Regions from separate parts of the Rhizobium sp. 1399 genome, predicted to be linked through region 1. Evidence: riboswitches for the same ligand, from Rfam matches in the RefSeq annotation. Region 1 holds a riboswitch; the other holds the start of a gene.

Evidence for each region. Region 1 has a riboswitch for S-adenosylmethionine ahead of J2X71_RS03645 (O-succinylhomoserine sulfhydrylase). Riboswitches for the same ligand answer to the same signal wherever they lie in the genome.
Region 2: linked by a shared signal. The riboswitch ahead of metA (homoserine O-succinyltransferase) and the one ahead of J2X71_RS03645 (O-succinylhomoserine sulfhydrylase) in region 1 are both predicted to bind S-adenosylmethionine.

What each region holds. Positions count from the first base shown of each region.
Region 1 is NZ_JAVDSU010000001.1:692,251-703,012, reverse strand. Features, by position in the region: gene J2X71_RS03675 (pyrroline-5-carboxylate reductase) at 1-470, opposite strand, end outside; gene J2X71_RS03670 (GcrA family cell cycle regulator) at 768-1,298, opposite strand; gene J2X71_RS03665 (aspartate aminotransferase family protein) at 1,723-2,922, shown strand; gene argF (ornithine carbamoyltransferase) at 2,968-3,885, shown strand; gene J2X71_RS03655 (Hsp33 family molecular chaperone) at 3,977-4,969, shown strand; gene apaG (Co2+/Mg2+ efflux protein ApaG) at 4,993-5,385, opposite strand; gene J2X71_RS03645 (O-succinylhomoserine sulfhydrylase) at 5,575-6,759, opposite strand; SAM riboswitch at 6,806-6,884, opposite strand; gene J2X71_RS03640 (2'-deoxycytidine 5'-triphosphate deaminase) at 6,958-8,052, shown strand; tRNA gene J2X71_RS03635 (tRNA-Gly) at 8,113-8,186, shown strand; gene J2X71_RS03630 (hypothetical protein) at 8,197-8,478, opposite strand; gene J2X71_RS03625 (VOC family protein) at 8,850-9,233, shown strand; gene J2X71_RS03620 (methyl-accepting chemotaxis protein) at 9,295-10,762, opposite strand, start outside.
Region 2 is NZ_JAVDSU010000007.1:272,121-282,882, forward strand. Features, by position in the region: gene epmA (EF-P lysine aminoacylase EpmA) at 1-1,013, opposite strand, end outside; gene efp (elongation factor P) at 1,164-1,733, shown strand; gene J2X71_RS22845 (SIS domain-containing protein) at 1,863-2,591, opposite strand; gene nagA (N-acetylglucosamine-6-phosphate deacetylase) at 2,605-3,756, opposite strand; gene J2X71_RS22855 (SIS domain-containing protein) at 3,756-4,787, opposite strand; gene J2X71_RS22860 (GntR family transcriptional regulator) at 4,784-5,557, opposite strand; gene J2X71_RS22865 (aldose epimerase family protein) at 5,675-6,697, opposite strand; gene metA (homoserine O-succinyltransferase) at 6,838-7,761, opposite strand; SAM riboswitch at 7,809-7,886, opposite strand; gene J2X71_RS22875 (ABC transporter ATP-binding protein/permease) at 8,034-9,875, shown strand; gene J2X71_RS22880 (DUF5666 domain-containing protein) at 9,931-10,560, opposite strand; gene J2X71_RS22885 (VOC family protein) at 10,722-10,762, opposite strand, start outside.

The DNA of each region.
Region 1 (10,762 bases):
TCAACCTGGATCGCCGTTCCGAGCGCCGAAAAGAGGGCGTGGGAAACCTCGTCGGGCGGGTAGATCGCAGTCGCGCCCTGAAGATCTGCGATGAACGGAAGTGGAATTGCCAGGCTCAGGCGAACTGGCTGATCGATCCACGCCAGCAGTTGATCCATTGGCGTGGCCGCGACGAAGCTGATGACATGGTGGCCCGGCCGAAATCGGAGCGAGCGGATGACCTCCTCGGCAATTTGCGGCCTCACTGCCACAAATACGAGATCGGATCGGTCGAGAACATCCTGGTTCCCCAAAGCGATCGACACATTCCGGTTTGCCGCCGCAAGGCGGGCGGCGACGCTTGCGCTGCGCGGTGACAGCACTACCGGTGTGTCGCGAAACGCTGTCTTGCCCAATCCGGTGACGACGGCCTCGGTAATCGTGCCCGTCCCGACGAACCCCATTGCCATCCGCTTTGGATCGATCTCCATTGGCACCCCTGACCGACTGTTTGCGCCGTGCTACTCCACGAGAATACCGCATCTGTATCAGAAAATCGCGTTACAGCGCCATCACCACCGTTCCATACCGGTCTAGGGCTGAAACGCATCGGCGGCGTTGGGCCAAGTTCGCATCGTCAGGCATGGTGAACGGCAGGCAGAGATCGGCCCCCGGCAGATCGTGGTCAGGAGCCGTTTTCCAGCCCTCCTGTGCCGACTAAAAAATACGCCCCTCTGCGCGTCAGCGAAGAGGGGCGGCGGATGCTGCATCTGTTGAGAAGGCGCTGGTCAGGCGACCCGGACAGCCTTTCGGCGTTCGCTGACCGGCTGGTAGGCGAGGCGCTGGTGATAGTTGCAATAGGGCGAGGAATCCGGGGAGTCGCAGCCGCAGAAGTAGAAGTCGTCCTTCAGAGGATCGCCGACCGGCCACTTGCAGGTGCGCTCCGTCAGTTCCGTCAGGCCGAGACGACGCGAAATCGGCACGACCACGTTTTTGGCCGGCACATATTCCATTTCCTCGACCGTTTCGATCTCGATCTCTTCCTTCAGCATCGTTGCGCCCTGCTGGCGGGTAACGGTGCGGGTGGTGATGCGAGACGCATAGTTCGGGGCGCGCGGAGCCGACGTATTGCGCTTCGGTGCGCGCGCAGCGGTCGCCGTGCCGCCGGCCTTGGCGCGGCCGGGAAGACTGAGCCGGTGAACTTTGCCGATAACAGCGTTTCTACTCACTCCGCCAAGCTGCGCAGCGATCTGGCTGGCGCTCAGCCCTTCCGACCAAAGCTTCTTGAGCTTCTCGACACGCTCGTCTGTCCAGTTCATTGCCCTGTCTCCACCTTTCGCGTTGGTGATGGCAGAATCCCTCACCGTTGCCTCGGAAGTCTCCGAAGCAAGAAACGCCTGATCAATTTTGGTGACTAGTTCCGCCGCATGCAGTCTAGTAATTGAACTTTAACCTAGTGTGAGCCTGACTCTGTGACAAGAGTCGCGTGAATCCGATGAATCCGAATTCAGGGTTTTCCCCAACTTGCTTCCCCGGAGAGTCATTTCTGCAACATTAGCTGTTGATAGACCTGCAAGTCTGATTTGAGGCTTGACGCATGTGCTAAATCCTCAGTTTTGTTGACATTGCAGTGCGAAAAGTAAATAGTGCTCCCTGCCGCCGCAAGGCGGCATTTTTGATTTTTCGGGCCTGGTTTTCTTAGCCGGAGTCCATTGCCTCAGAGCCTGACCAGGAGATTGCGCCATGGCTGAAGCCTCGCCGCTTTATGATACCTATTCTCGTGCCCCGCTGCGGTTCGAGCGAGGCGAAGGCGTGTGGCTGATCACCGAAACGGGCGAGCGATATCTGGATTTCGGCGCGGGCGTTGCCGTTACCTCCGTGGGGCATGGCAATCCGCACGTTGTGGCCGCTCTCAAGGATCAGGCCGACAAGGTCTGGCATCTCTCCAATATCTATGAGGTGTCGGGACAGGAGAAGCTTGCCAAGCGCCTGACGGATGCCACTTTCGCCGACAAGGTGTTCTTCACCAATTCAGGCGCCGAGGCGCTCGAATGCGCCATCAAGACGGCGCGCCGCTATCAGTTCTCCAAGGGCCATCCCGAGCGCTTCCACATCATTACTTTCGAAGGCGCCTTCCACGGCCGCACGCTCGCGACCATCGCCGCCGGCGGCCAGGAGAAATATCTCGAAGGTTTCGGCCCGAAGACCCCTGGTTTCGATCAGGTGCCCTTTGGCGATGTCGAGGCTGTCCGTGCCGCTATTACCGACAAGACCGCCGGCATCCTCATCGAGCCGGTGCAGGGCGAGGGCGGTGTCCGCCCGGCAACGTCCGAATTCATGAAAGCGCTCCGCCAGCTCTGCGATGAGCATGGCCTGCTGCTGATCCTCGACGAGGTGCAGACCGGCGTCGGCCGTACCGGCAAGCTCTTCGCTCATGAATGGTCGGGTATAACGCCCGACATCATGGCGGTTGCCAAGGGCATCGGCGGCGGCTTTCCGCTCGGCGCCTGCCTTGCGACGGCAGAGGCCGCTTCCGGCATGAAGGCGGGCACGCATGGTTCCACCTATGGCGGCAACCCGCTGGCCATGGCTGTCGGTAACGCGGTGCTCGATGTCATCCTGGCCGAGGGCTTCCTGCAGCATGTGCGTGATGTCACTCTCGTCTTCCGCCAGGGCCTTGCATCGCTCAAGGATCGCTATCCCGACGTGATCGAAGATATCAGGGGCGAAGGGCTGTTGCTCGGCGTCAAGGCTGCCATTCCCTCGGCAGAGCTGCTGAAGGAAATCCGCGCAGCCCATCTTCTGGCGATCCCGGCAGGCGATAATGTCATCCGCCTGCTGCCGCCGCTGGTCGTAACCGCCGAGGAGGCGCGCGAGGGTCTTTCCCGTCTGGAACGCGCTGCCGAAAACATCCGTGCCGCCAAGGTCAAGAAGACCGCTTGATAGGACAATGCCCCGCCCGCCGGCGGGCGTAGCAGGTAACGAACAATGGCTTCCCCCAAACACTTCCTCGATCTTTCCGCCGTCACCGGATCCGACCTCAGAACCATCATGGACGATGCCAAGCTGCGAAAGCAGGCTTTCAAGGCCGGCATGGCCGACAAGCCGCTCGCCGGCAAGATGCTCGCCATGATCTTCGAGAAGCCGTCCACGCGAACCCGCGTCTCCTTCGATGTCGGCATGCGCCAGCTCGGCGGCGAGACCTTGTTCTTATCGGGCACTGAAATGCAGCTCGGCCGCGCCGAAACGATCGGCGACACCGCCAAGGTTCTGTCGCGCTATGTCGACGCGATCATGATCCGCACGACCGACCACAACCGTATGCTGGAGCTCGCTGAGCATGCGACCGTGCCGGTCATCAACGCGCTGACGGATGATACCCATCCCTGCCAAATCATGGCCGATATCATGACCTTTGAAGAGCATCGCGGCCCAATCAAGGGCAAGACGATCGCCTGGACGGGTGACGGCAACAACGTGCTGCATTCCCTGGTGGAGGGGGCTGCCCGTTTCGGCTACCGCATGAACATGGCAGTACCCCTTGGTTCCGAGCCGAAGGATCACTATCTGAACTGGGCCCGCAATGAGGGCGCCGAAATCATGCTTTACCATGATGCTGACCGTGCGGTCGCCGGCGTCGATTGCGTGGTGACCGATACCTGGGTCTCCATGAATCAGGAACATCGGGCTCGCGGTCACAATGTCTTCCAGCCTTATCAGGTCAATGCGCATTTGATGGCGCAGGCCGGCAAAGACGCATTGTTCATGCACTGCCTCCCCGCTCACCGCGGTGAGGAGGTGACGGACGAAGTGATCGATGGCCCGCAATCCGTGGTCTTCGATGAAGCGGAAAACCGTCTTCATGCGCAGAAGTCGATTCTTGCTTGGTGCCTGGGCGCGATCTGAACCATAATCGGATGTCGCGAGTTCCAAACTCGCGGCTGCGCAAGCAGCCGGTGCGCTGGCCGGCTGCTCTGACAAAACAGGAGTGAAAGCCATGGCAGAAGCTGCCGCCGCCCTCGGCGAGTTCGATTTCGCCGGCGATGATCATGTCGTCCCCTTCCAGGTGGAAGGGCTGGATGTGCGCGGTCGCGCTGTCCAGCTCGGCCCAATGCTGGATTCAATCCTCGAACGCCACCATTATCCCACGCCCGTCGCCCGCCTTCTGGCGGAGGTGGTGGTGCTCACGGTGCTGCTCGGCACCTCGCTGAAGTTCGAGGGCAAATTCACTGTCCAGACCAAGAGCGACGGTCCCGTCGATCTCTTGGTTGCCGATTTCTCCACGCCGGAAAATGTCCGGGCCTACGCTCGCTTCGACCAGGCCTTGCTCGATAAGGCGATCGCGGCTGGCGAAACGGAGCCGGAACAGCTTCTCGGCAAGGGCGTTCTCGCCTTCACCATTGATCAGGGCAAGTTCAGCCAGCCCTATCAGGGTATCGTGGCACTTGACGGTACCTCGCTGGAAGACATTGCAGGTGTCTATTTCCGCCAGTCGGAGCAGATCCCGACGCGCGTGCGCCTTGCCGCAGCCGAGCTCTTCGACCGCGACGAGAACGGTAAGCCGCGTCACCGCTGGCGGGCAGGGGGCCTCGTCGCCCAATTCCTGCCGGAAGCGCCGGAGCGTATGCGCCGGCCCGATCTTCATGGCGGTGATGGCGACACGGCTGCGCGCGCCCATGTTGAGGATGATGCCTGGACGGAAGCCCGCTCGCTCGTTGAAACCGTGGATGCCGATGAACTGACCGATCCGCTTGTTGGCACCGAACGCCTGCTCTTTCGCCTCTTTCACGAACGCGGCGTGCGCGTCTACGATCCGCGCGCCGTCTTCGATCGTTGCAGCTGTTCACGGGAAAAGATCGGCGGCGTGCTGAAAGGCTTCAGCGCCGAGGAAATCGAGGCGAGCCAGGAAAATGGCGAGATCTCGGTCACCTGCGAATTCTGCTCCACGACCTACCGCTTCCCGGTGCAGGAAGTTGCGGCGGCGGAGTGAGTGCGCGGAGAATGGGGCAGGCTCTAGTTCAATACCCTGAGCAGGCCGGGTGAATCCAAAGAGAAGGCGGGTATGTCGACATCGAACGTCTCGCCTTCGTCCGTCTCCATCTGGTAGTGGCCGAACATCAGGCCGGACGGCGTATCCAGCGGGCAGCCCGACGAATATTCATAGGTGTCACCTGGCTGCAGCCGCGGCTGCTCGCCGACGACGCCGGGGCCGCTGACCTCGTCGATCTGCCCGTTCTGGTCGGTAATGTTCCAGTAGCGGTTGACGAGACGTACGGCGATGCCGGAATTGTTGCTGATGACCACACGGTAACCCCAGACATAGCGATCGTCATCCGGATCGGATTGCTCCTCCAGATAAAACGGCTCGACAACGACTTCGATATCTCGTGTGAGGGCGCGATACATGCCTTACACCTTAGTCAGGATATGTTACCCGTATCTTATAAGAGGCCTCTGCCGTCAAGAAACGGTACAGTGATCGCGGCCTCACCACCCCCGGTTGGACCGCCTTTCGTTCATTAAGCCTAACTCTCAGTGTTAATTTCAAGGCAAATGCGACGGCCGCAGCGTCTGCCGACGGCCGTGCCTTGATGGTCAGGCCGAAACCTTCGCCAGAGCGCGGGCGAAATCTTCTATCAGATCGTCCGTATCCTCGATGCCGGCCGACAGGCGCACAGTACCAGGCGAGATGCCGAGTTCGGCGCGAGCTTCGTCCGTCAGGTTCTTGTGCGTGGTCGTGGCCGGATGCGTGATCAGGCTCTTGGAGTCGCCGAGATTGTTGGAAATCTTGACGATCTCAAGCGCGTTCTGCAGCGCGAAGGCAGCTTCCTTGCCACCTTTGAGCTCGAAGCAGACGAGCGTCGACCCACCGGACATCTGTTTGGCGATGATATCGGCCTGCGGATGGTCTTTGCGGCCGGGATAGATGACCTTGGCGACCTTGCCCTGATCGGCCAGGAAATCCGCGATCTTCGCTGCATTCTGCGTCTGCTGCTTGACGCGCAGCGGCAGCGTCTCGATGCCCTTCAGGAGCGTCCAAGCGTTGAAGGGCGACATGGCCGGACCGGTATGGCGGAAGTAGTCGTGCAGGTTCTCGTCGATCCATTCCTTGTCGGAGAGAACGACGCCACCGAGGCAGCGGCCCTGGCCGTCGATGTGCTTGGTCGCGGAATAGACGACGATATGGGCGCCGAGTTCCAGCGGCTTCTGGAAGAGCGGCGTCGCAAAGACGTTGTCGACGACGACCTTCGCGCCGATCTGGTTGGCGAGCTTGGCGACACCGGCGATGTCGATCACTTCCAGCGTCGGGTTGGTCGGGCTTTCCAGGAAGAACACCTTGGTCTTCGGGGTAACAGCCTTTTCCCAGTTTCCGAGGTCGCGACCGTCGATCAGCGTGCAGTCGATGCCGTATTTCGGCGCCAGCGTCTCGACGACCCAGCGGCAGGAGCCGAAGAGGGCACGGGCGGCAACGATATGATCGCCGGCCTTCAGCTGGCAGAGAATGGCGGCGGTGACTGCAGCCATGCCGGAAGCGGTGGCGCGGGCGTCTTCGGCGCCTTCCAGCATGCACATGCGCTTTTCGAACATGTCATTGGTGGGGCTGCCGTAGCGCGCATAGATGAAACCTTCGGTCTCGCCCTTGAAGCGCGCTTCCGCCGCTTCCGACGTATCGTAGACGAAACCCTGCGTGAGATAGATTGCCTCGGATGTCTCGCCATATTGCGAGCGGAGCGTTCCGCCGTGGACGAGTTGGGTTGCCGGGCGCCAGGTCTTGCTCATGCCATCACCACTTTCAAACAACAAAAAAACCGGCCGCAAATGCAGACCGGTTTTCAACCCGGTCTTTTTAGCCACTTATTTAACGTGGCTGCAAGCCGACCGGCCAAATCACCACGGGATAAATTTGCAATACTGCCGTTCTAAGCTTGCGTCAATTCCCCGACTTTGGTTTTGTCGGCTGCAAATTATGGATGGAGCATGATGGCTCGCGAAACTGGAATTTTGGCCGACCGCGCAATTGCAGCGCTGTTTGAGACGGGGCGTCTTCAAAGCGAGCGCGAGCTGGACCGCGACCAGATCCAGCCCGCCAGCTTGGATCTGCGGCTGGGCGCCAAGGCTTTTCGGGTGCGCGCCAGCTTCATGCCCGGCCCGTCCCATCTCGTCTCAGACAAGCTCGACCGACTGAGCCTGCATGTCATAGACCTCAGCGAAGGCGCGGTGCTGGAGACGGGCTGCGTCTACATCGTGCCGCTCATGGAGCGCCTCGATCTGCCGGCCGACATGTCGGCCTCGGCCAATCCGAAGAGCTCGACCGGCCGCCTCGATATCTTCACGCGCGTCATCACCGATTACGCGCAGGAATTCGACAAGATCCCATCAGGCTATTCCGGCCCGCTCTATCTCGAAATCAGCCCGCGCACCTTCCCCATCGTCGTGCGCCGCGGCTCGCGCCTGTCACAGATCCGCTTCCGCGTCGGCCATTCGGTTCTGGGCGAGCCGGAGCTTTTGAAGTTGCACGCAACGGAAACGCTCGTCGCTGCCAAGCAGCCGAACGTATCCGGCGGCGGCATTGCGCTGTCGATCGATCTGACGGGCGACGAGGAAGGCTTGATCGGCTATCGCGGCAAACACCACACGGCCGTCGTCGACGTCGACAAGAAGGCCCAGCACGATATCTACGATTTCTGGGAACCACTCTACAGCCGCGGCCGCACCGAGTTGATCCTCGATCCGGATGAGTTCTACATCCTCGTCTCGCGTGAGGCCGTGCACGTTCCCCCGCATTATGCGGCGGAAATGACCCCCTTCGATCCGCTCGTCGGTGAGTTCCGCGTCCACTATGCCGGCTTCTTCGATCCAGGCTTCGGCCATGCGCCGGCCGGCGGGCGCGGCAGCCGTGCGGTACTGGAAGTGCGCAGCCACGAAGTGCCCTTCATCTTGGAAGACGGCCAGATCGTCGGCCGCCTGATCTACGAGCACATGCAGGAACAGCCGTCGAGCCTCTACGGTTCAGGCCTCGGCTCCAACTATCAGGCCCAGGGCCTCAAACTGTCTAAGCATTTTCGGATTTGATGCCCGATGGCGCCGTCACTTGACAGCGGCGGCTATCTGTTGGAAGTCTCAAGCCATCAGGCGGGTGTAGCTCAATGGTAGAGCAGCAGCTTCCCAAGCTGAATACGAGGGTTCGATTCCCTTCACCCGCTCCAGCTATTCCTCTCAATCTCTTCCGAAAATGTTGATCGGCCGGTACTGGCGGTGAGCGATCGCCAGCGTGCGATCCGGGCGGATGATATAGGTCTCTTCGACCTGCCTGCCGTACTGGTCGATGAAATTGTGCGGGAAGGTCGAGCCAATAGGTGATTTGGTGAGTTTCGTGCGCGGCTGGCCGTTATAGGTGATGCTGCCGGGAATGGGCTCGATGCCGGGACCGGTATATTCGACAGTCGTGCAGCCAGCGAGCGCCAGCGCGCCGATGAGGCCAAGTGCGATCAGTTTCATATTGGAAGCCTTTCATTCCGCAGCACGGTGCTATTGTACCGCAAATCCCGGAAAGCTCACGATACAAACGGTACGCGTGTCTTCAACCCTTCGAGAAGAGCTTTGGTAAAGGTCGCCATCGGTCTGACTTCGCTCCTCTGAAACCGCTCGACCGACCATATTGCCGCTCTCGGTGCGATCTGCTAGAGCGGCAATGTCGAAAAAGGCAGGATCGGATGAGGTAAGCCCGGTCCCTTCCATCATCGGAACCTCTGCTCCGTGTTTCACACGAGAACCCGCGACGTGGCCCGCATGCGAATGCGGGGTCCCGGCGGCATGCGGAGCGTTAAAAGACGCACTCCTCCGGGATTTTATTCTCAAAGGAGACATTCATGCGTTTGAACCATCTTGATTTCTACGTGCCCGATATTGCCGCTACGGCGGATTTCTTCCTGCGTTATTTCAGTCTGGAATTGCGGGAGATGAACGAACGGATCGGCCGGGCGATCCTTCATGACGACCAGGGAACGGAGATCGTCTTGAGCCGCCCGCTGCCGAAATTCGGCGGTGCCGATCAGGTGGAGCTGCAGCGGCAGACCTATCATATCGGCTTCATCCTCACCGAAAGATTGGATGTCGATCGGCTTCATGGCCGTCTGGTGACAGATGATGCCGCTGTCTCAGCACCACCGACCGCCATTCGCGGCAGCTGGCTCTTCTACTGCACCGCGCCCGGCAATCTTCTTGTCGAAGTCGGCTGGCGTCCACCAGCCTGAAGGACCTGAAACGAAAATGGGCGGCCGAAGCCGCCCATCCTCATTCAATCATGTCTTTTGCTCAGAATTCCGTCCAATCGGCTTCCTGGCTGCTAGCGGGGGCTGCGCTGTTCGCACCGAAAGCGCTGGCGAGCTTCTGGCCGAGGGCGCGGGCCGGCGAAGCCTTCGGGCGTGCGGTGCTTTCGGCAACGCGGACCGGGGCTCTGGCAGCCGGCCGGGCGGCAGCACGCGGCGCGGCCGGTGCCGTCGAGATTGGTGCGCTTGCAACGAAGCCGCCGGTGCCTGTCAGGCGGAACTGGCCAAGCAGGTTGTTGAGCGCCGTCGCTTCCGTGGCAAGGCTATGGCTTGCCGCGGTGGATTCCTCGACCATGGCGGCATTCTGCTGCGTGCCCTGATCCATGGTATTGACGGCTGTATTGATCTCCTGCAGGCCGGTCGACTGCTCGCGGGCAGCTTCAGCGATCGCATGGACGTGCTGGTTGATTTCCTGCACCTCGTAGACGATCGCATCGAGCGCCTTGCCCGTTTCGCCGACCAGCGAGACGCCGGTCTGCACATGTGTGCCTGACGTGGTGATCAGCGCCTTGATTTCCTTGGCAGCGTTTGCAGAGCGCTGGGCGAGTTCACGCACTTCCTGTGCGACGACTGCAAAACCCTTGCCGGCTTCACCGGCACGCGCTGCTTCGACACCGGCGTTCAGCGCCAGCAAGTTCGTCTGGAAGGCGATATCGTCGATGACGCCGATGATATTACCGATCTCGACGGAGGACTGCTCGATCTGATGCATGGCAGCAACCGCCTTGCGGACGACGTCGCCGGATTTCTCGGCGCCAAGGCGGGTGCGGGCGACGAGCTGGCTTGCCTCTTCGGCACGCTTTGCCGCGTCCTTCACCGTTATGGTGATCTCTTCGAGGGCTGCTGCCGTTTCTTCGACGGAAGCGGCCTGCTGTTCGGTACGCTTCGAAAGCTCGTCGGCAGAAGACCGGATCTCGTTGGCGCCGGCACTGATGGCACGGGCGTTGGAGCCGACTGCGTGCAGGGTTTCGTTGAGCTTCTCGACCGAATTGTTGAAGTCCTGGCGCAGCGCGTCGAGATGAGCGACGAAAGGCGTTTCGATATGTGAGAGGAGGTCGCCCGCCGAGAGCCGGCGCAGGCCGTCTCCGAGAGCATTGACCGCACGCTCGAGATCGGCGGCCTCCGCGGCCTTCTGCGTTTCGCGTTCACGGCGCTCGTTGTCGCTGAGGCTGCGGTCGGCTTCGGCGCGCGCCTCGATCTGGGCACGCTCGATCGCGTTGTCGCGGAAGATCGAGACGGCCTTTGCCATCTGGCCGACCTCGTCGCCGCGGTCGAGACCGCTGATCTCGCTTGCGGTATCGCCTTCGGCAAGCCGCGTCATGCGCAGGCGCAGCTGCATCATGGGGCCGGCGATGCCGATCTGCGCCACGGCCACGCTGATGCCGACGGCGGCGAGAACCGCGATGCCGATCAAAATGAAACAGAAGACGATCCGCCCATGGACGGCAGCCGAA
Region 2 (10,762 bases), on a different contig from region 1:
GCACCTGTCGCCAGCATCACCAACCGGTCGAAGCCGAGCGCGATGCCGCTCGCTTCCGGCATGATTGCCAGCGCCGCCAGAAAATCCTCGTCGAGCGGATAGGTCTCGCCATAGACCCGCATCTTCTCCGCCATCTCGATCTCGAAACGGCGCCGCTGCTCGGAGGCATTTGTCAGTTCGCCAAAGCCGTTGGCAAGCTCGACCCCGCAGGCATAGAGCTCGAAGCGCTCCGCTACGCGCGGATCGCGCGCCGAAGGCCGCGCAAGAGCCGCTTCCGAAACAGGATATTCGTCGAGAATGGTGACACGGCCAAAGCCGAGATAAGGCTCGACCTTCTCCACCAACACCCGGCTGAAGAGATCAGCCCAATGATCGTCATCGGCAACGCGCATGCCGACCCGCCGCATTTCAGCGGCAAGATGGTCGCGTTCGGTCGAGCCGTCAGCAGATACAGAAGCCAGAAGATCGATGCCGGCATGGCGACCGAACGCTTCTGCAACGCTGATGCGCTCCGGCCCGGCGAAGGGATCGCACTCAGTGCCGCGATAGGTAAGCGTTGCGGTCTTCACCGTTTCGGCAGCGAGCGCCAGCATACGCACGCAATCCATCATCAGGCTCTCATAGCTCTCGCCCGCCCGATACCATTCGAGCATTGTGAACTCAGGATGATGCAGCGGCCCGCGCTCGCGGTTGCGATAGACATGCGCAAAGCAGGCGATGCGTTCTTCACCGGCGGCCAAAAGCTTCTTGCAGGCAAATTCCGGCGACGTGTGCAGGTAGAAGGGCGCAGCCTGTCCGTCCGTCGTCAGCGCTTGCGTCGCAAAGGCATGCAGATGCGCCTCGTTGCCCGGAGACACCTGCAGCGTCGCAGTATCGACCTCGATGAAATCCTCACGGGCGAAATAACCTCGCAGCGCTGACTGGATCGCGTTACGCCCGATAAGGAACGGGCGGCGATCGGCATGCACTGATGGTGTCCACCAGGGAGACGCTGTGGCGCTCGTGAGGTTCATTGAACGCTTTCCTTGCCGGATTCGGCCGGGATGGGGTGGCTATTTACACGATTTTAGGTTAGTGCCGCCCCGAAGAAAAAACATTTTGCGTCTTCAGGGCCATTCTGACTGTCCTCTACGACGCCGAAAGCCGACTTACAAGGAAGTCTTATGGTCAAGGTCATCGCCTCTTCGGTCCGCAAGGGCAACGTTCTCGATGTCGACGGCAAGCTCTACGTCGTTCTCACGGCTCAGAATTTCCACCCGGGCAAGGGCACGCCGGTTACCCAGGTCGACATGCGCCGCATCGTTGACGGCGTGAAGGTTTCCGAGCGTTGGCGCACCACCGAGCAGGTCGAGCGCGCCTTCGTCGAAGATGTGAACTTCCAGTACCTTTATGAAGACGGCGAAGGCTTCCACTTCATGAACCCGGCCACCTATGATCAGGTCGTCGTCGACGTTGACACCATGGGCGACCAGAAGGCCTTCCTCCAGGAAGGCATGACCTGCATCCTGTCGATGCACGAAGGTATTCCGCTGGCGCTCGAACTTCCGCGCCACGTCACCCTCGAGATCGTTGAGACCGAACCGGTCGTGAAGGGCCAGACGGCATCCTCCTCGTACAAGCCGGCGATCCTGTCGAACGGCATCCGCACTTTGGTTCCGCCGCATATCGATGCCGGCACCCGCGTCGTCATTGCAACGGAAGACAATTCCTACGTCGAGCGCGCCAAGAACTGATTGCATCAGTTTCCAGACATTCGGACGGCCTGAAGCAACCGCTTCGGGCCGTTTTCATTTGATCGGAAATACTCATTCGCTTCCGGCAGCGCCAATAGACAACGACCGGCAAAAACGCCGGCCTCCTGCTCAGAGATGCGGGTTACGCGGCCGGTATTTCTTCACCAGCTTCTGATTGATTTCTGCAGCGCCCGGCATGTTGGCGCTGAGGTAAACAGGCGCATCGCCCGATTTCGAAAGCTCGGAGGCGACATCCGCAAAGATGGCATTGATGACGGTGACGCCCACAGCCGTCGAGACCGGCCCGACCCGAAGGCCCGTGCCATCGAGATCAAGAACGGCGTCACCCGGCGGCAGCCCGTTATCCAGCACCACGTCGGCCACATCGGCAAGCCGCCGGCGCCCATTGGCGATCGCCGTCGAATAGGCGATCGAGGTGATGGCGATCACCTTGGCGCCGATCTCGCGCGCGTAGTCGGCCGCCTCGATCGGCGCGGCATTCACGCCTGAATTGGAGGCGATGATGATCACATCACCCGGCTGCATGCCGTAACGCTCCAGCATTGGCCGCACCAGCCCTTGGGTGCGCTCATAGACCGAGCTGATGACCGCACCCTCATGCAGCATGGCCGAGCCGACGAGAACGGGCACGGTAAAGGCAAGTCCGCCGGCACGGTAATGCACCTCTTCCGCCAGCATATGCGAATGGCCGGTTCCGAAGACATAGACACGCTTGTCGCCACGGGCAGCCTCAAGGATCGCGGCGGCGGCCTGCGCCATTGGTTCGGCCAGTGCCCGCTTCAACTCTTCCAGCCGGCCGATCAGATTGGAGAAATACGCGTCCGTGATGTCACTCATCCGCCGCTCTCCTTCAAGCCGCTTCGCCGTTTAGCCAGGTCGCCGTCACTTCGATTGCATCGGTGAAATGCACGAGATCGGCGCGCGCGCCTGGCGAAAGGTGGCCGCGATCGGCAAGCCGAAGGAAACGCGCCGGATAGAGCGTCGCCATCCTGAGTGCCTCGGCAAGCGTCAGTTCCAGATAGGTGACGCCGTAGCGGATCGTTGAAGCCATGTCGACATCCGAACCCGCTAGCGTGCCGTCCGAAAGGACCAGTTTCGAACAGAAGCCGCCCCTTTCGCGCCGCACGGTGCGGCCGTTCAGCGTGAACGTATCCATCTGCGAGCCGACCAGCGACATGGCGTCGGTCACAAAGAAAAGCTTGCCCTCGCCGCGCTTGGCACGCAGCGCCGTGCGCAGCGCCTTCGGATCAACGTGGTGGCCATCGGCGATGATGCCGCACCAGACGGCCGGATGGTCGATCGCGGCACCCACGAGCCCCGGCGCGCGGTGCGCCAGCTGGCTCATGGCGTTAAAGAGATGCGTCACACCGCGAGCCCCGGCATCGAAGCGGGCTTCCGCCGCCTCACTGGTGCTGTCGGAATGACCGATACTGACGATGACACCCGATTCGCTCAGTTCACGCACCTGCGAAACTGTCACCTGCTCCGCCGCCATGGTGACGAGCAGCGTGCCGATCGCCTCGCGCGCGGCGATAAAGCCCTTGACGTCCTTGTCCTCGACCGGACGCATCAGCTCGGCGAGATGCGCACCCTTGCGCGCCGGCGCCAGATGCGGACCTTCCAGATGCAGGCCGGCAACACCACGGTTGGTCTTCACCGCGACTTTCGCCGCCTCGATCGCGGCAACCGTCGCTTCGGCCGTATCGGTGATCAGCGTCGGCAGCAGCGCCGTCGTTCCATACGGCCGATGCCCATCGGCGATCATGTACATCGAACCCGGCGACGGCTCGTCGTTCAGCATGCGGCCGCCACCGCCATTGACCTGCGCATCGATGAAGCCGGCAGACAGCACGCCTCCATCAAGTGTCACGACCTCGCCCTTGGGCAGATCATTCAGGCCGACGATCGCCTCGACGCGTCCGTCCTTGACGATCAGCGCCCGTTCGTCATGGAAACGTTCGCCATCGAAGATACGCGCGCCGGTGAAGATCTTGCGGGTCATCAGACGGTCTCCGTCACCTTGAGAAGGTTGGCCGGCTTGTCCGGATCAAAGCCCTTCCGGCGGGTGACGGACTCGATCAGGCGATAGTAGACGAGTAGCGAAACCAGGGGATCGACGAGACCGTTGCCGGTCGTCGGAACCTGCAGATTGACGCCGGCGAGCGGCTTCGTCGAAAAGGGCACGGTGGTAGCGCCAAGCTTCTGCAGACGCTCCAGCGCCTTTACATTGTTGTCGTAGGCGGCATCTTCAGGCACGAAACCGATGATCGGGAAGCCAGGTTGTACGAGGCGCATCGGGCCGTGCATCAGTTCCGCAAGAGAGAAGGCCTCAGCGTGAAGACCAGCTGTCTCCTTGGCCTTCAGGGCCGCCTCGAGAGCGATGGCGAAAGCCGTGCCGCGGCCGCCGGTATAAAGTGAGGCGGCATTGAACAGCACATCCTCGGCTGCCTTGGTTTCGATGCCGGACGTCGCGGAAAGAGCGGCCGGAAGCTTCTCGAGCGCCGCCTGCAGATCGGCCTTGCCGCTGATCGCAGCCGTCACGCCAGCGAGGGCGGCAACAGATGCGATGAAGGATTTGGTCGCCGCAACGCTCTTTTCAGCACCGGCATTGAGGCCAAGAACGAGATCGGCCTGCTTGGCGAGCGGGCTGTCAGTGACGTTGACGACGGCAATCGTCGTCGCCCCGCCCTTCTTGGCCGCCTCCTGCAGCGCCACGATGTCAGGGCTCGCGCCCGACTGTGAAACGGTGAAATGGATGCCGCCCTTCAGATGCAGGGAGGCACCATAAACGGAAGCAATAGACGGCCCGATCGAGGCGACCGGCACGCCGCAGGTAATCTCGAACAGATATTTGAAGAAGGTCGCCGCATGGTCGGAAGAGCCGCGAGCCGCCGTCGTCACCACGCTCGGGCGGGCGGACGAGAACAGCCGGGCGATTTCTGCGAAGACCGGCTTTTCCTTTTCGAGCAGGGTAGCGACCACTTCGGGCGATTGGCCCGCCTCCTGCAGCATCAACGACTGGTTCTCACTCATAGGTCATCTCCAATTCTCAGTTCGGCGACGAAATCATAGGCGTCACCACGATAATGCGAGCGGGTGTATTCAACGACGCGCTGGTCTTCCAGGCGTGAAACGCGTTCGATCAGAAGCGCCGGCGCACCGGCCTTGACATCGAGGATAGCCGCCGATGAAGGATCGAGCGTGACGGCGGTCAGCCGCTGCATGGCGCGCACCGGCTTGTGGCCGCTCTGGGCGAGCGCATCATAGAGCGAGCCTTCACCGCCGGCATCCTCGCCGAGAAACTTGACCGGCACGACCGCGCGTTCGATGGCGAGGGGCAGCCCGTCAGCCAGACGAAGGCGGTCGAGCCGCAGCACGGGCTCATCGACACCGAGGCCGAGCAGGAAGGATTCTTCGGGAGACGGATTGTTGATGGTACGCGACAGGATCTTCGCCGCCGGCGAGCGTCCGCGCGAGCGCATGTCTGCCGAGAAGGAGGAAAGCCGCCATAGCGACTGCTCCATGCGCTCCACCTTGCTGGAAACGAAGGTGCCGCTGCCGTGGCGCGATTCCAGCGCACCCGATGTCATGAGATCGCGATAGGCTGTCCGAACCGTCACGCGGCCAAGCTTCAGGGCTTCCGCTAGATCGCGTTCGCCGGGCAGCGCTGTTCCGGGCTTCAGCAGACCTTCCTGAATGAGGCCCGTGAGCGCCTGCGCCAGCCGCTTGTAAAGCGGCCCCGTTGCCGCCTCATCGCGCAGCCCACGACCATTCAGTTCCGCTATCAGACTGGTTCTATCCATGGACGTATAATAGAACCTATTTAGAACCAATCGGCAAGTCGGATTCGCTTCACCAAAAAGAAAAACCCTCGCGGGACACCGCGAGGGTTTTCATTGATCCTGACAGGATAGCTGAACTCAGTTCTTCGTGAAGATGTAATCCGTTTCCTGCCGCAGTACCTCACCTGGACGCAGAACCGCGTTCGGAAAATCCGCGTGATTGATGGCGTCAGGCCAGATCTGCGTTTCCAGGCAGAAGCCTGCGAATGGCGCATACTTGCGGCCCCCGAGACCCGGCACCGGCACGCCGAGCTTGAAGCCGGCATAGAACTGTACGCCAGGCTCGGTCGTGCGCACTTCCAGCGAGACGCCGGAATGCAGGCTGCGGGCAAGTACGACGGAGCGCTTGGCCGTGCGCTCGCTCGAGAAGCAGAAATTATGATCGTAGAGCGCCTGCTCCTGACCGGCGAAACGCTTCATCGGCGCCATCGCGCGGAAATCGAACGCCGTGCCTTCGACAGAGCGGATCTCGCCGGTCGGTATCTGCTTCTCATTGGTCGGCAGATAGTGGTCGGCAGCGATCATGATGTCATGCGCCAGCGCATCCTCCCGGCCATCGAGATTGAAATAGGAGTGCTGGCAGACATTGGCGATCGTCGGTTGATCCGTCGTCGTCTCGTAGTTGACGGAAAGCTCGCCATTGCCATGTACGCGATAGGTCGCCTGGATCGTGCAGTTGCCGGGATAACCGGCGCGGCCATCGGGATCGACGATCTTCAGCACGACACGGTCGGTCTCGTGCTCGACGATCGTCCAAACGAGCGTACCGATATTGTTGCTGCCGCCGTGAAGATGAGTGACACCCTTCTCGTTCAGTTCGAGCTGGTAGTCCTTGCCGTCGAGCGTGAACTTGCCGTCGCCGACGCGGTTGGCACAGCGTCCCGGTGTCGCGCCGAAGAAAGGCGAATGCGCGAGGTAGCTGCCTAAATCCTCGAAGCCGAGCACCAGCGGGGCATTATGGCCCTCGAGGCTGATATCCTGGATTACTGCGCCCCAGCTCAATACCTTGACCGTCAGTCCGCCGCCGCGGATGACGACGCGATGGACGGTCTCCCCGTCCTTCGTCTGTCCGAAAACTTCCCGTTCCAACTTGTCCGTCATGATCGACGCTTACTCCATCCCTAGAATTCAGGAACCGGAACCTGCCCCCATTCGCCGCAAACCGCAACCGGGCAGGGCCGGAAAACAAAATGCCGTCGCAGAAATGCGACGGCATCATTTCTAAACTGGACCGGTGACGCTCAGATGTCCGAGCCGATCTCTTCGATATCGTAGGGCGTCGTCTGGTAGATCTCATTGATCCAGTTGCCGAAAAGCAGATGCGCATGGCTGCGCCAGCGGTTCTGCGGCGCGAGCGCCGGATCGTTATGCGGGAAGTAGTTGTGCGGCATCTTGATCGGTACGCCAGCATTCACGTCGCGGAAATATTCGTCCGAAAGAGACGTGGAATCATATTCGACGTGATTGAAGATATAAAGCCGCCGACCCTTCGGCTCGTGGACGAGACACACGCCCATCTCGCTCGATTCCATCAGGATCTCGAGGCCGTCGACCTTCTCGATGTCGGCCCGGCGCACCTCGGTCCAGCGCGACACCGGAACCTCGAAATTATCAGAGAAACCGTTGAGATAAACGGAAGAGGGCTTGAGATTACGGTGGCGGTAAACGCCGAAGGCCTTTTCCTTCAGTTCATATTTCGGCACGCCGTGGAAATGATAAATCCCCGCCATCGCACCCCAGCAGACATTCATGGTCGAATGGACGTTTGTCTGCGTCCAGTCGAAAATCTGCTGCATTTCCTTCCAATAGGTAACGTCCTCGTAAGGCAGCGTCTCGATCGGCGCACCCGTGATGATGAAGCCGTCAAATTTACGGTGCTTCACTTCCTCCCAGGTCTGGTAGAAGGCGAGCAGATGTTCTTCAGAAGTGTTCTTGGCCTTGTGGTTGCCGACACGGATCAGCGAGAGTTCTACCTGCAGCGGCGAAGCACCCACCAGGCGCGCCATCTGCACCTCGGTCTTGATCTTGTTCGGCATGAGGTTGAGCAGCCCGATGTGCAAGGGGCGGATATCCTGGCGGATCGCCACCGTTTCGGTCATCACCCGCACGCCCTCGTTCACGAGGGTTTCGAATGCGGGCAGCGTATCGGGGATCTTGATGGGCATTGCGGTCAACTCGATCAAAATAAAAAACCGGCGGCGAAAGAATCGCTACCGGTCCGCACGCGGCCCTTTAGCGATTTATTTAACGTGGCTGCAAGCCGGCCGGCCAAATCACCACGAGGCATCCTAATTAGCGCCAGTCGCGCTGCGAATCAACTGTCAATAGAGACAGCTGCACAAGCCATCACGCTTTCTTTATGGGTGGTGGAATCTGTTGATGGACCAGTAACGCCCCCATGTTATTAATGGTGTGATGGGCGATTTTGGAAAAAATAATGAAAAATGACGTCAAAGGGGGGAAGGGCATCCAGAGTCAGGACCGGGTGGGGTATGATCTCAGCCTGACATATCGGCTTGGAGTGATGTTCTCCGCATTCTGGAATTCGCAGGTTCGCGGCAAGGTCGTGGGACTTGCGATCCTGCTTGTCGTCATCATCCTGATGACCGCCTATGGACAGGTGATCCTCAACGAATGGAACGCCCCTTTCTACGATTCCCTCGAGCGTCGTGATCTCGGCGAGTTCTTCCGCCAGCTCGAAGTCTTCGCGATGATCGCCGGTGCGCTGTTGCTGCTCAACGTGCTGCAGGCATGGCTGAACCAGATGACCGCCCTCTACATGCGCGAAGGCCTCTCACGCGATCTCGTCGATCAGTGGCTGGAGCGCAAGCGCGCCCTCAAGCTCTCCACCATCGGCATCCTCGGCATTAACCCGGACCAGCGCCTTCACGAAGATTCCCGCAATCTTGCCGAAAGCACCACCAACCTCGCTCTCGGCCTCCTGCAATCGACCATTCTGCTCGTCAGTTTCATCGGCGTCTTGTGGGAACTTTCGAGCGGCTTTATCTTCCATATCAGCGGCCACAGCTTCACCATCCCCGGCTATATGGTCTGGGCGGCGATCTTCTACGCCGCATCGGCCTCACTATTGAGCCAGGTCGTTGGCCGCAAGCTCGTCAAGCTCAATGCCGACCGATTCTCGAAGGAAGCCGAACTGCGCTTTGCGCTGATGCATGCCAACGAGAACATGCCGGCGATAACAGTGGCGCGTGGCGAAGAGAACGAGCGCAAACGCATCAACGGCGATATCAGCAACGTCCTTACCGTCATCAAGCGGCTCGCCATGGCCAATACCAACCTGACCTGGGTCTCGGCGGGTTATGGCTGGCTGGTTATCGTTATCCCGATCATTGTTGCAGCCCCCGCCTATTTCTCCGGCGGCCTCACATTCGGCCAGCTGATGATGTCGGTTGGCGCCTTCAACCAGGTCAATACGGCGCTGCGCTGGTATGTCGCCAACTTCGGCCCGATTGCCGAATGGCGTGCCACGCTGATGCGCGTCACCGATTTCCGCCAGGCGCTTCAGGAGATGGATGATGACTTCGATTTGAAGGACGCAATCGTCTACGAGGAAACCGCGCCCGACAGGCTGATGCTGAAGGATATCGTCATCGTTGCCAAGCTTGGCGAGGATATCGACGATTGCGGCGGCTTCCAGATGCGCGAAACGGATGTGACGATCAGGGCCGGCGAAAAGGTCATGATCAACGGCGATCACAGCGTGAACCGCCGCCTGCTCTTTCAGGCCATGGCCGGCCTCTGGCCCTGCGGCAAAGGCACAATAGGCCTGCCGCCGATTGACGACATCCTGTTCATCCCCCAGGTTGCCTATGTACCGGGTGGAACGCTGCGCGAGGCGATCGCATTCCCCCAAAAACCCGAAGCCTATGACACCGCGGCCATCGAAGCCGCACTTGAGGCTGCCGGCTTGCATTCGCTGGTCGCCCGCCTCGATAGCCGCGCGCGCTGGGACAAGCTTCTCGATGCCGATGAACAGAAGGCAATCGGCTTTGCCCGCCTGCTCCTCGTCAAGCCGCGCTGGGCCGTCTTCGACGAAGTGCTCGAAGGCATGGAGCCGGAATGGCAGCGCACTATGACGAAGCTGCTTACCACGATGCCGGACACCGGCATGATCTATATCGGCCGCTCGGAGACCTATCTGGAAGCGCTGCATCCGCGCACATTGCATCTGCTGGCGCTGCCTTCGAAATCCGATGAAGAACCGGTAGCATCCGTCGCAGGATCAAGCGCCGCGGCAGCTCCTGCCCCGGCGCTCTGATCAATTCCAGTAGAAGAAATACACAGCGGTTTGGCTGAAATTGCTCCAGGAGAGCTTACATCGGCGGCATCACGCCGTTGATGCCGACGGCGACCTGAGCGGCCGAGATACTGCCGTCGGCTGCCCTTTCCGCCATGACGATAACGCCGGCGCCCGGCTTCAGATCATCTTTCGTTGCCGGCGCAAAGGTAACGATCGGCGTGCCCTCGGCAATCGAGATGGTCTTTTCCTTGCCCTGATAGGTGAGCGTGATCGTGTGGCCGTCAACAGCCTTGACCGCATTGCTGACGGTCGCATTGGTCATCGAACTGTTCGGCTGCACGTCCCACGGACGGCTGCCTTCGCCGGTGCCCTTCATCGCGGCCGGGAAGATCAGCACCTCGATCGCGCCATCGGGACCTGTGCCCTTCGGCAAGGAGGCGACACCAACGAAATCGCCGACCTTGATATCATCGACAGAAGCATTCCTGATACCCGAGACCTTCCAGCCGGACTTGAGCGCCACCGTCGCATCGCTGCCCTCGCGGGTCTTGACGGTTAGCGTGTCGCCGTTGAGACTCTCGATCGTGCCACGAACGCGCACGCGTTGGTTTTCCTGAGCAATCGCCGCCTGCGAAAGGCTAAGCACGACGAAGCCGCTGGCGGCAAGCGCCGTCAATATTCTGGTATAGGATTTGCAAGACATGTAACTCTTCCTTGTCGCCATTGATCGGCACGATCCCCAGCTGAGCGGCACTCTATGCCGCATGACGCGGCGCGGGCGAATCAAGGAAAAGTGAGGAAAGCGGAACCCGACAATCCGGTTCCAGACGCCGGAGTCCGCGAAAGACCTTTGAAAAGACCGGCTCAACCGGCAGCAGACATGTCCATGTACATGATTTCCCAGA